Regions from separate parts of the Isoptericola sp. NPDC055063 genome, predicted to be linked through region 3. Evidence: predicted binding sites of a transcription regulator. Region 3 holds the regulator's gene; each other region holds the start of a gene.
The links. The regulator HrcA, encoded in region 3, represses chaperone genes, less so after heat shock. The targets are predictions, from matches to a motif close to TTNGCACTCGNNNNNNNCGAGTGCNAA.
Positions count from the first base shown of each region.

Region 1: a site for HrcA is predicted at 1,439-1,465, ahead of groL (chaperonin GroEL). Genes of this name have one in related genera too.
Region 2: a site for HrcA is predicted at 1,179-1,205, ahead of groES (co-chaperone GroES). Genes of this name have one in related genera too.

Region 1 is NZ_JBSGUW010000009.1:165,586-168,852, forward strand. Features, by position in the region: gene groL (chaperonin GroEL) at 1-1,283, opposite strand, end outside; gene ACWF41_RS12830 (cold-shock protein) at 1,644-1,847, opposite strand; gene ACWF41_RS12835 (LytR C-terminal domain-containing protein) at 1,985-2,650, opposite strand; gene ACWF41_RS12840 (DUF3263 domain-containing protein) at 2,744-3,097, opposite strand.
Region 2 is NZ_JBSGUW010000007.1:50,300-53,566, reverse strand. Features, by position in the region: gene ACWF41_RS10055 (class I SAM-dependent methyltransferase) at 1-1,111, opposite strand, end outside; gene groES (co-chaperone GroES) at 1,332-1,628, shown strand; gene ACWF41_RS10045 (WhiB family transcriptional regulator) at 1,686-1,976, opposite strand; gene ACWF41_RS10040 (MerR family transcriptional regulator) at 2,180-3,267, shown strand, end outside.
Region 3 is NZ_JBSGUW010000015.1:45,527-48,793, forward strand. Features, by position in the region: gene ACWF41_RS17735 (16S rRNA (uracil(1498)-N(3))-methyltransferase) at 1-227, opposite strand, end outside; gene dnaJ (molecular chaperone DnaJ) at 229-1,353, opposite strand; gene hrcA (heat-inducible transcriptional repressor HrcA) at 1,425-2,525, opposite strand; gene ACWF41_RS17750 (hypothetical protein) at 2,770-2,970, shown strand; gene ACWF41_RS17755 (ATP-binding protein) at 3,057-3,267, shown strand, end outside.

The DNA.
Region 1 (3,267 bases), on a different contig from region 3:
AGCTTCGGGAACGCGGCGGCACCGGCCTGGATCAGCGCGACGCCACCACCGGCGACGATGCCCTCCTCGACCGCGGCCTTGGCGTTGCGGACGGCGTCCTCGATGCGGTGCTTGCGCTCCTTGAGCTCCACCTCGGTGGCCGCGCCGGCCTTGATGACGGCCACGCCGCCGGCCAGCTTGGCGAGGCGCTCCTGGAGCTTCTCGCGGTCGTAGTCGGAGTCCGACTTCTCGATCTCGGAGCGGATCTGGTTGACGCGGCCCGAGATGAGCTCGGCGTCGCCCGCACCCTCGACGATCGTGGTCTCGTCCTTGGTGACGACGACCTTGCGCGCCTGGCCCAGCAGGTCGAGGGTCGCGTTCTCCAGCTTGAGGCCGACGGTCTCGGTGATGACCTGGCCGCCGGTGAGGATCGCGATGTCCTGCAGCATGGCCTTGCGGCGGTCGCCGAAGCCCGGGGCCTTGACGGCGACGGACTTGAAGGTGCCGCGGATCTTGTTCAGCACGAGGGTGGCCAGGGCCTCGCCCTCGACGTCCTCGGCGATGATGAGCAGCGAGCGACCGGCCTTCATGACCTGGTCGAGCACCGGCAGCATGTCCTTGACGTTCGAGATCTTCGACTCGACGATCAGGACGTACGGGTCCTCGAGGACGGCCTCCTGGCGCTCCGGGTCCGTCTCGAAGTAGCGGGCGAGGAAGCCCTTGTCGAAGCGCATGCCCTCGGTGAGCTCGAGCTCGAGGCCGAACGTGTTCGACTCCTCGACCGTGATCACGCCCTCCTTGCCCACCTTGTCGAGGGCCTCGGCGATGAGTTCGCCGATGGAGGCGTCGCCGGCCGAGATGGCGGCCGTGGCGGCGATCTGGTCCTTGGTCTCGATCTCGACCGCGGCGTTGAGCAGCTGCTCGGTGACGGCCTCGACGGCCTTCTCGATGCCGCGCTTGACGGCGATCGGGTTGGCGCCGGCGGCGACGACGCGCAGGCCCTCGCGCACGAGCGCCTGGGCGAGCACGGTGGCGGTGGTGGTGCCGTCACCCGCGACGTCGTCGGTCTTCTTGGCGACCTCCTTGACGAGCTCCGCGCCGATCTTCTCGTACGGGTCGTCGAGCTCGATCTCCTTGGCGATGGAGACACCGTCGTTGGTGATCGTGGGGGCGCCCCACTTCTTGTCCAGGACGACGTTGCGACCCTTGGGGCCGAGCGTGACCTTCACGGTGTCGGCGAGCTGGTTGAGCCCGCGCTCCATGCTCCGACGAGCTTCCTCGTCGAACGCGATGATCTTGGCCATGGGGACTGATCCTCCGCTGGTGGCTGAGTTGGCCGGACGGCGCCCGCGACGGACGACCCACCCCGCGGCGTTCAGGTCACGCACGCGCGGAGGGTCTCACCGAACGACCCGAATGCTTCACCCGCGGCCTGAGAGAAGGCCGCCCGAGGGGGCGGCTGTCACTCGACGACCGAGAGTGCTAACCCATTATTGGCACTCTCGGGTGGCGAGTGCAAGACGTTCGCCGAGGGCGTGCAACCGGGCGTGCAACCCTCCGGCACGACGAAGGCCGGCGCCTCGTCCGCGTCCCTGCGGTCGGTGGCGCCGGCCTTTCGTGCGGCGACCTGCGCGGGCGTCCGCCGCGCCGGCCTGCCCGCGAGGTCAGAGCGGGCGGACCTGCTCGGCCTGCGGGCCCTTCTGCCCCTGCCCGACCTCGAACTCGACGCTCTGACCCTCGTCCAGGCTGCGGTAGCCGTCGGTCTGGATGGCGCTGTAGTGGACGAACAGGTCCTGCCCGCCTGCGGTCGGGGTGATGAACCCGTACCCCTTCTCCGAGTTGAACCACTTGACGGTGCCCTGGGCCATGTCCTTCTCCTTGTGCTGCTCGGCCGCAGGGCAGGCACCCCGCGGTGAACGGGAGCCTAGTAGCGGCGGCCGAGACAAGGGAAGCACCGATGTCCGGAATGTCGACATCCGAGATGCCGACATTCCGGACGGCGCCGTCAGCCGACGGGGGTCTTGAGCACCACCCACACGGCCTCGGGGCTCGCGGAGACCTCGTCCGACTGCTGCACGTTCGCCGGGTCGACGCCGAGCGCCTCGGCGACCGCGCTGGCGGTGTCCGCGCGGTCCGCGCCGTACAGCACCGTGCTCTCGGTGTACTGCCCGGCCAACGTGTCCGGGACGTCCGCCGCGCCGACGTCGGTGAAGCCCTTGGCGGTGAGGGCGCTCTGCCCCGCAGCGGCCTGCCCGTCGCCGGCGCCGTCGTTGAACACGAGCATCGTGGCCGCGAGGTTCGCCGCCGCCGGGTCGCCCGGCAGCTCGGTGGCCGCGTCGGACTCGCCGTCCGCGGGGTCCTCCGAGGCGGGGTCCTCGCTCGCGTCGTCGGCGGGGGGCTCCTCGCTCCCGGCGTCCTTCGACTCGCTCGCCTTCGGCTCCTCGGCACCGGCCCCGGCGCTCTGCTCCGCCGCGGGCGGGGTCTTGGGGCCGCCGTCGGACAGGAACGACACGACGCCGACGGCGATGCCGGCGAAGATCACGGCGACCAGCAGGAACGGCCACACCGAGCTCCACCCGCTGCGCGGCTCGCGATGCACACCGACCGGAGTGCCCTCGGGCCCGCGGACGTCGAACTCGTCGGGCGGGTAGGAGTAATGGCTCTTGCTCACGGCGGACAGGGTAGCCGTTCCGGCCGCCCCGCCGTTCAGAGTGTTCTCAGCAATCCCCTGGCCTGCGACGCCACCGAGTCGAGCGGCGCGTCGTCAGCCCTGGCCGTCGGAGAGGCGCCGCGCCGAGCGGGCGCGCTGGCGCGTGGAGCGCATGCGCCGCAGCCGCTTGACGAGCATCGGGTCGTGCGCGAGGGCGGCGGGCGAGTCGATGAGGGCGTTCAGCACCTGGTAGTAGCGCGTGGCGGACAGCCCGAAGAGCTCGCGCACCGCCTGCTCCTTCGCCCCGGCGTACTTCCACCACTGCCGCTCGAAGGCGAGGATCTCGCGGTCGCGGTCGGTGAGGTCGCCCTCGGCCGACGTCGTGGCGGAGGTCGTGGAGGACCCGGCCGCCGTCGCGGGTGACGCCTCCGGGTCCGGTTGGACCTCCTGGACCAGGATCTCGCTCATGGCGTCCCAGTATGGCGCGTCCCCGCCCCTGACCCGACGACGTCGCCCCGCGCGCCGCGAACCCGCGACCTGTCAGGACCAGGACCATCGCAACGTGCGCCTGACCCTGACAGCCCCGGGCGGGAGCGGTCAGCGCGGGGTGCGCTAGCGTCGCCGCGTGGACACCCCGA
Region 2 (3,267 bases), on a different contig from region 3:
TCACGGCGGTGCCCCGCTTCTTGATCGTGAGGCGCCCGACGCCGCGCTCGCGCAGGTACGCCTTGAGGCGCTTCAGGTTGAACGGCATGAGGTCGAGCACCCGGTAGCCGGTGGCGAGGGGTGCGACCCCGGCGGCCTGCGGCGCCGCGGGCTGGTCGGTCGTGACGTACGCGATGGTCCGGTCGAGCAGGCGCCCGCCGAGCTCCGCGGCGGCGTGCGCCACGAGCCCGGCCCGGATCACGGCGCCGTCAGGCTCGTACAGGTAGGCGCCGGCGGGCCCGACGTCGGGAACGAGGTCCGAGCCGTCGCCGTCGGTGCGCAGGGTGCGGGACGCCGTCGCGCCGTCGCGCGTCGTGAGCACGAGGGCGGAGCGGCCCGGCCCGGCCGGGGCGAGCGGGCCGAACCACAGGCCCGCCTCGACGACGTCCCCGTCCACGGACACCCACTGCGTCTCCGCGTCCTCCGGGAGCCCCTGGTGCGGGATGCCGGGCCCGACCTTGATCCCGAGGGCGGGGACCTGGTCGCGCAGCGCCCAGACGGCGTCGAGCGGGGGCGCGTAGGCGGCGGGGTCGAAGACGCGGCGCCCGCCACGCGTGCGCCGGGCCGGGTCGGCGTACACGCCGTCCACGCCCTCGGCGGCGAGGTCGAGCGCGAGCCCGTCGGCGTGCCGCACCTCCGCCTCGGGGAAGTGGCGCAGGTTCACGGTGGCGAGCGCGGCCGTCATCTCGTCGACGTCCGTGGCGAGCACCCGCAGGCCCACGCCCGCGAACGCGAGCGCGTCGGCGCCGATCCCGCTGGTGAGGTCGGCGACCTTCGTGACGCCGGCCGCGAGGTAGCGCCGGGCGTGCAGGGCGGCCACCACGAGGCGGGTCGCCTGCTCGACGCCGTCGGGCGTGAAGAGCATCCCGTCCGCGAAGTCGCCGAGCTTGGCGCGGGCCTTGGCGCGCAGCCGCGACTGGGTGAGCGCGGCGGCGGCGAGGTCGGGGTCGACCCCGTCGGCCCGCAGCCGCGTCGCGAGCGTCATGGCCTGCTTCTCGTCGTACGGGGGGAGCGAGTTGAGCAGCGCCCACCCGTCCGGGCTCAGCAGCTTGCTCACGGAGGCGGCGTCCATCGGGCCATCGTCTCAGGCGCGCCGGGGCTCTCGGGCGCGGCCCGGGCGTGACGCCCTCGGCGAACTGCTGGCACTCGACTTGTCAGAGTGCTAACGCCTGCCTAGATTTGTCGTCAGCGACCGCAAGGCTGTGCCGGCACCCGCGACGACGGCCGGCCCTCGGACGCGACCTGGTCAATCAGCAAGTCCATCCACGCATCGCGAATCAAGGAGGTCCGACGTGTCGGTCCCCATCAAGCCGCTCGAGGACCGGATCGTCGTCAAGGCCATCGAGGCCGAGACCACGACCGCTTCCGGCCTGGTCATCCCGGACACCGCCAAGGAGAAGCCCCAGGAGGGCGAGGTCCTGGCCGTGGGCGAGGGTCGCTTCGACGACAAGGGCAACCGCGTCCCCGTCGACGTCAAGGTCGGTGACAAGGTCATCTACAGCAAGTACGGCGGCACCGAGGTCAAGTACGCCGGCGAGGACTACCTCGTCCTGTCGGCCCGTGACATCCTCGCGGTCGTCGTCGCCTGACGACGCCGAACGCAGAAGGCCTCGCACCGTCGTCGGTGCGAGGCCTTCGTGCTTTGCTCAACCGGTCTTGCGTGCTCCGCCGGCGAGGATCGCGGACCGCTCGTCCTCGCTGAGGCCGCCCCACACCCCGTAGGGCTCGCGGACCCGGAGCGACTGCTCGCGGCACTGCATCATCACGGGGCACGAGCGGCAGATCGCCTTGGCCGCCTCGGCGCGGCGTCGACGCGTCGAGCCGCGCTCACCCTCGGGGTGGAAGAACAGCGTGTCGTCCGCGTCGCGGCAGGAGCCCTGGTACTGCCACTCCCACAGCTCCATCACCGGACCGGGAAGCCTCGAGATCTCCGTCATGGCGAACAACCTACAAGTTGTGCAGAAGTTGTTCAAGGTCCGGTTTTGTGACCGGGTTCGATGATTCAGTGTTCAACTTTCCGGTGCGCGCTGAACGGGTTCGACCGGGTTCTGAACTGCTTTGACCTGCGTCGACGAGATGTTCCGCGGCGCGCCCGGTGGCGCGGTGGCGACCCTCCGATCCTCTCGGCAGAATCGACGCCATGACCTCATCCCGGCCCGCCCCTCACGGGGGCGGGTCTCGCGCGTCGAGCCCTGGCCTCGCCGTCGCCGCGGTCGCCAGGCGCCTCGGGGTGGCCCCCGCCACCCTGCGCACGTGGGACCGCCGCTACGGGCTCGGCCCGTCCGCCCGCACCGCAGGCTCGCACCGTCGCTACACGCCCGAGGACGTGGCGCGGCTGCTCGTCATGCGCCGGCTCACCCTGGAGGGGGTCGCGCCGGTCGACGCCGCGCGGGCCGCGCTCGAGGCCGGCGTCCAGGAGCTGGAGGAGGCGACGGAGCAGGCCGCGTCCTCGGCGTCCGGCGAGGATGGCCAGGACTCCTCGGAGGGTGCGGGCGAGCGGCCCGCGCCAGCGGCCGGCGACGAGCCGCCGCGGCCGGGACGCGCGCACCTGAGGGCCCTGCCCGGCGGCGGCGAAGGAAGCCCTGCGGCCAGCAGCCACGTCCCGGGTGGGAGCGCTTCCGGCCGGGTGTCCGCCGTCGTCGACGCCGCCCTCGCGTACGACCAGCAGGCCTGCGACGAGATCCTGGCCATCCCGGCGCAGGGCGACCCCGCGGCATGGTGGACGGAGATCGCCGAGCCCGCGTGGCAGCGGGTCGCCCAGCGGACGGTGCTCGCCGGACCGGGCGCCGTGCCGGAGGTGGTGCTCGCGACCGCCGCCCTGCGTGCGCTGCGCGACTTCACCGAGGCGTTCGAGCGGGCCATGGTCGCCGGGGGCGCGCCGCCGGCCAACCACCCGAGCCGGATGCGCAAGATCGTCCTCATCTTCGCCGCGCCCGACGAGGTGGTGCCGTTGTCGGCGCACGCCCTCGCCGCCGCGCTGACCGCGAAGGGCGCGACCGCGCGGATCGTCACCGGCCCGGCCAGCACGCACCGCTCGCTCGAGCTCGTGACGATGGTGCGGCCCGCCGCCCTCGTGCTCGCCACGTCGCAGCGGCGCCCGGACCTCGACCTCGTGCACGCCGTGCACGAGGGGTTCGCGGAGCTGCCGATCATCGTCAGCCTGCGCCGCGACGACGCCGCGAGCGAGCTGCCCCTGGCCGCGACCGTGCAGCGCGTGCGGTCGTTCAC
Region 3 (3,267 bases):
TCCGCGACCACCTCGTCGACGCGCAGTCGCACCTCGCCGCCCTCGACGGCGTCGACCACGCAGCGCAGCCGCGTGCCCGCGCCGTCGACGACGTCCATCCGCTCCCCCGGACCCCGGCGCTGCACGACGCCCGCGTGCCGCCCCTCCGCGCCGTCGAGCACGTAGACGTCGCCCGCGGACAGCGCGCCGAGCGCGCCGCCGTCGGCGAGGAAGACGGGGGCGCTCACGTCAGCGGCCGCTCAGCTTGTCCCGCAGCCGCGAGAAGACGCCCGGGTGCGCCGCGGTCAGCCGCGGCTCGGGGCGCTCCTCGCCGCGCAGCGCGGCCAGCGAGCGCAGCAGCTCCGTCTGCTCCTCGTCCAGGCCGGAGGGCACCTGGACCTCGACGTGCACGTTGAGGTCGCCGCGCCCGCCCGCGTGCAGGTGGCCGACGCCGAGGCCCTTGAGCGTCACGACCTGCCCCGGCTGGGTGCCCGGGCGCAGGTCGATCTCCTGCTGGCCGTCGAGGGTCTCCAGGTCGAGGACGGTGCCGAGCGCGGCCGCCGTCATCGGCACCTGCAGGGTGCAGTGCAGGTCGTCGCCGCGGCGCACGAACGTGTCGTGCGGCTTCTCGCGGATCTCGACGTACAGGTCGCCGGCGGGGCCGCCGCCGGGGCCGACCTCGCCCTGCGAGGTCAGCTTGATGCGCGTGCCCGTGTCGACGCCGGCCGGCACGTTGACCGTGAGGGTGCGGCGCGAGCGCACGCGCCCCTCGCCGGAGCAGTCGGCGCACGGCTCGGGGATCACGGTGCCGAAGCCCTGGCAGGCGGCGCAGGGCGCGGTCGTCATGACCTGGCCGAGGAAGGAGCGCGCCACGCGCTGCACGTTGCCGCGGCCCTGGCAGACGTCGCAGGTCTTGAGGTCGGTGCCGGGGCGGCAGCCGTTGCCGCCGCAGGTGCCGCACACGACCGCGGTGTCCACCTGCAGCTCGCGCTTGGCGCCGAACGCGGCCTCGGCGAGGTCGATGTCCATGCGCACGAGGGCGTCCTGGCCGCGGCGGGCGCGGGGCACGGGCCCGGCGGGCTGGCCGCCGCCGCCGAAGAACGTCTCGAAGATGTCCTGGAAGCCGAACCCGTTGCCGAAGCCGGCGCCCGCGCCACCCGACGGCGAGCTCGGGTCCACGCCCATGTCGTACTGCTGGCGCTTGTCCGGGTTGGACAGCACCTCGTAGGCGCGGGCGACGTCCTTGAAGCGATCCTCGCCGGCCTCGCCGGCGACGTCGGGGTGCAGCTCGCGGGCGAGCTTGCGGTACGCCTTCTTGATCTGCTCGGCCGAGGCGTCGCGGGGGACGCCCAGGATCTCGTAGTAGTCGGTCACAGGTCTCTCTTCGGTGACGTGTCGGTGACGTGCACGGTCAGGTCGTGTGGGTCAGGGTTCGCCGGGGGCCGTCAGCTGGGCAGCACCCGGGACAGGTAGCGGGCGACGGCGCGCACCGAGGCGATCGTGCCCGGGTAGTCCATCCGGGTGGGGCCGATGGACCCCAGGATGGCCACCGTGTCGCCGTCGCTGCCGTAGCCGGAGGCGACGACGGAGGTCTCGGTGAGGCCGTCGAGGCGGTTCTCGTGGCCGATGCGGATGCCGACCCCGGGGCCGGACCCCGGGGCGGGCTCGGTGGCCAGCTCGGTGAGGAGCCCGAGCAGCACCACCTGCTCCTCGAGGGCCTCGAGCACCGGGCTGAGGCCCTGCTCGAAGCGCATCTCGGCGCGGGCGAGGTTGGCGGTGCCGGCGAGGACGATGCGGTCCTCGCGCTGCGCGCCGAGCGTGTCGACCACCAGGTCCGCGATCCCGCGGGCCAGCGGGGCCAGCTCGGCGTCCAGCCCTGCCACCACGCGCGCGAACGCCTCCGGCAGGTCCGTGAGGCGCCGCCCCGCGGCGGCCGCGTTGAGGCGGCCGCGCAGCTCGCCGAGCGTGCCCTCGTCGAGGGCCCCCGGGTCGGGAGCCGGCCCGGCGGGCGAGTCCACCGCGACGACGGCGGGCTCGGCCCCCGGCCCCGCGCCGACGTCGAGGAAGCGCTGCTCCACGCGGCCGGTGTCCGTGATCACGACGACCAGCAGGCGCGCGCCCCCGACGGGGACGAGCTCCAGGTGCCGCAGCCCGGACACGCGCAGGGACGGGTACTGGACCACGGCGACCTGCCCCGTGAGCTGGGCGATGAGGCGCCCGGCGCGGCCGAGCACGTCGTCCATGTCGATCGCCTCGGACAGGAACGTCTCGATGGCCCGCCGCTGGGGGCTGGTCAGGGGGCGCACCTCCGCGAGGCGGTCGACGAAGAGCCGGTACCCCTTGTCGGTGGGGATGCGGCCGGCCGAGGTGTGCGGCTGGGCGATGTACCCGGCCTCCTCGAGCGCGGCCATGTCGTTGCGGATGGTGGCGGGCGAGACGCCGAGGCCGTGCCGCTCCGTGAGCACGCGCGACCCCACCGGCTCGCGCGTGTGGACGTAGTCCTCCACGATCGCGCGCAGCACGGCCAGCCGACGTTCCTCGCTCACGGTCCTCCCTCGCCTCGCGCACGCTTAGCACTCTCGTATCCCGAGTGCCATCCTACGCGGGGTCACGACAGGTCCGCGGGCGACCCGCCCGGCACGCCCCGGCCGCCGTCTGAGGTACCTACGGCGGCGTCTGAGGTACCCCCCGCCGCGAAGATGCGGCACCTGACCGATCCGCCGCCGTACCTCAGGAGCCGAGGGTGGAACCACCGGCAGCCACCGGGGCTTCGGGCGAAGGAGATCCGTGATGAACGAGTTCCTGTACTACGACGAGTTCCGTCTCCGCGAGGCGGAGGCCGAGCAGACGCTCCTGCGGGACGTCGAGCGTCGGGAGGCCCTGACGGGCGGCGACCGCCGCGGCCGCGGCCGTGTGGCCGCCCGCCGCCGGGCCGACCGCCGCGTGTGGGGCCTCCTGACGGCGGGCACGAGCCGGTCCTGGACGCTGTGACCGCGGCCGTGGCACCCGGCGAGGAGCACGTCTCGCCGGTCGGTGCGACCCCGGCGGACAGCGCGCCGGCCTGGCACGATGACGAGGTGCCCGCCACCTCGACCGGGTCGGCCCTCGGGCCGCACCCCACCACTGGATCCCGACCGCCCATGATCGGTCGCGAGGCCGAGCTCGCCGCCCTCCGCGACGCGTTCGCCGCAGCCCTCGACGGTTCCGGCGGCACGGTCGTGGTGGGCGGCGAGGCGGGTATCGGCAAGACCCGGCTCGTGGCCGAGTTCCTGACCGGGCTCGCCGGGC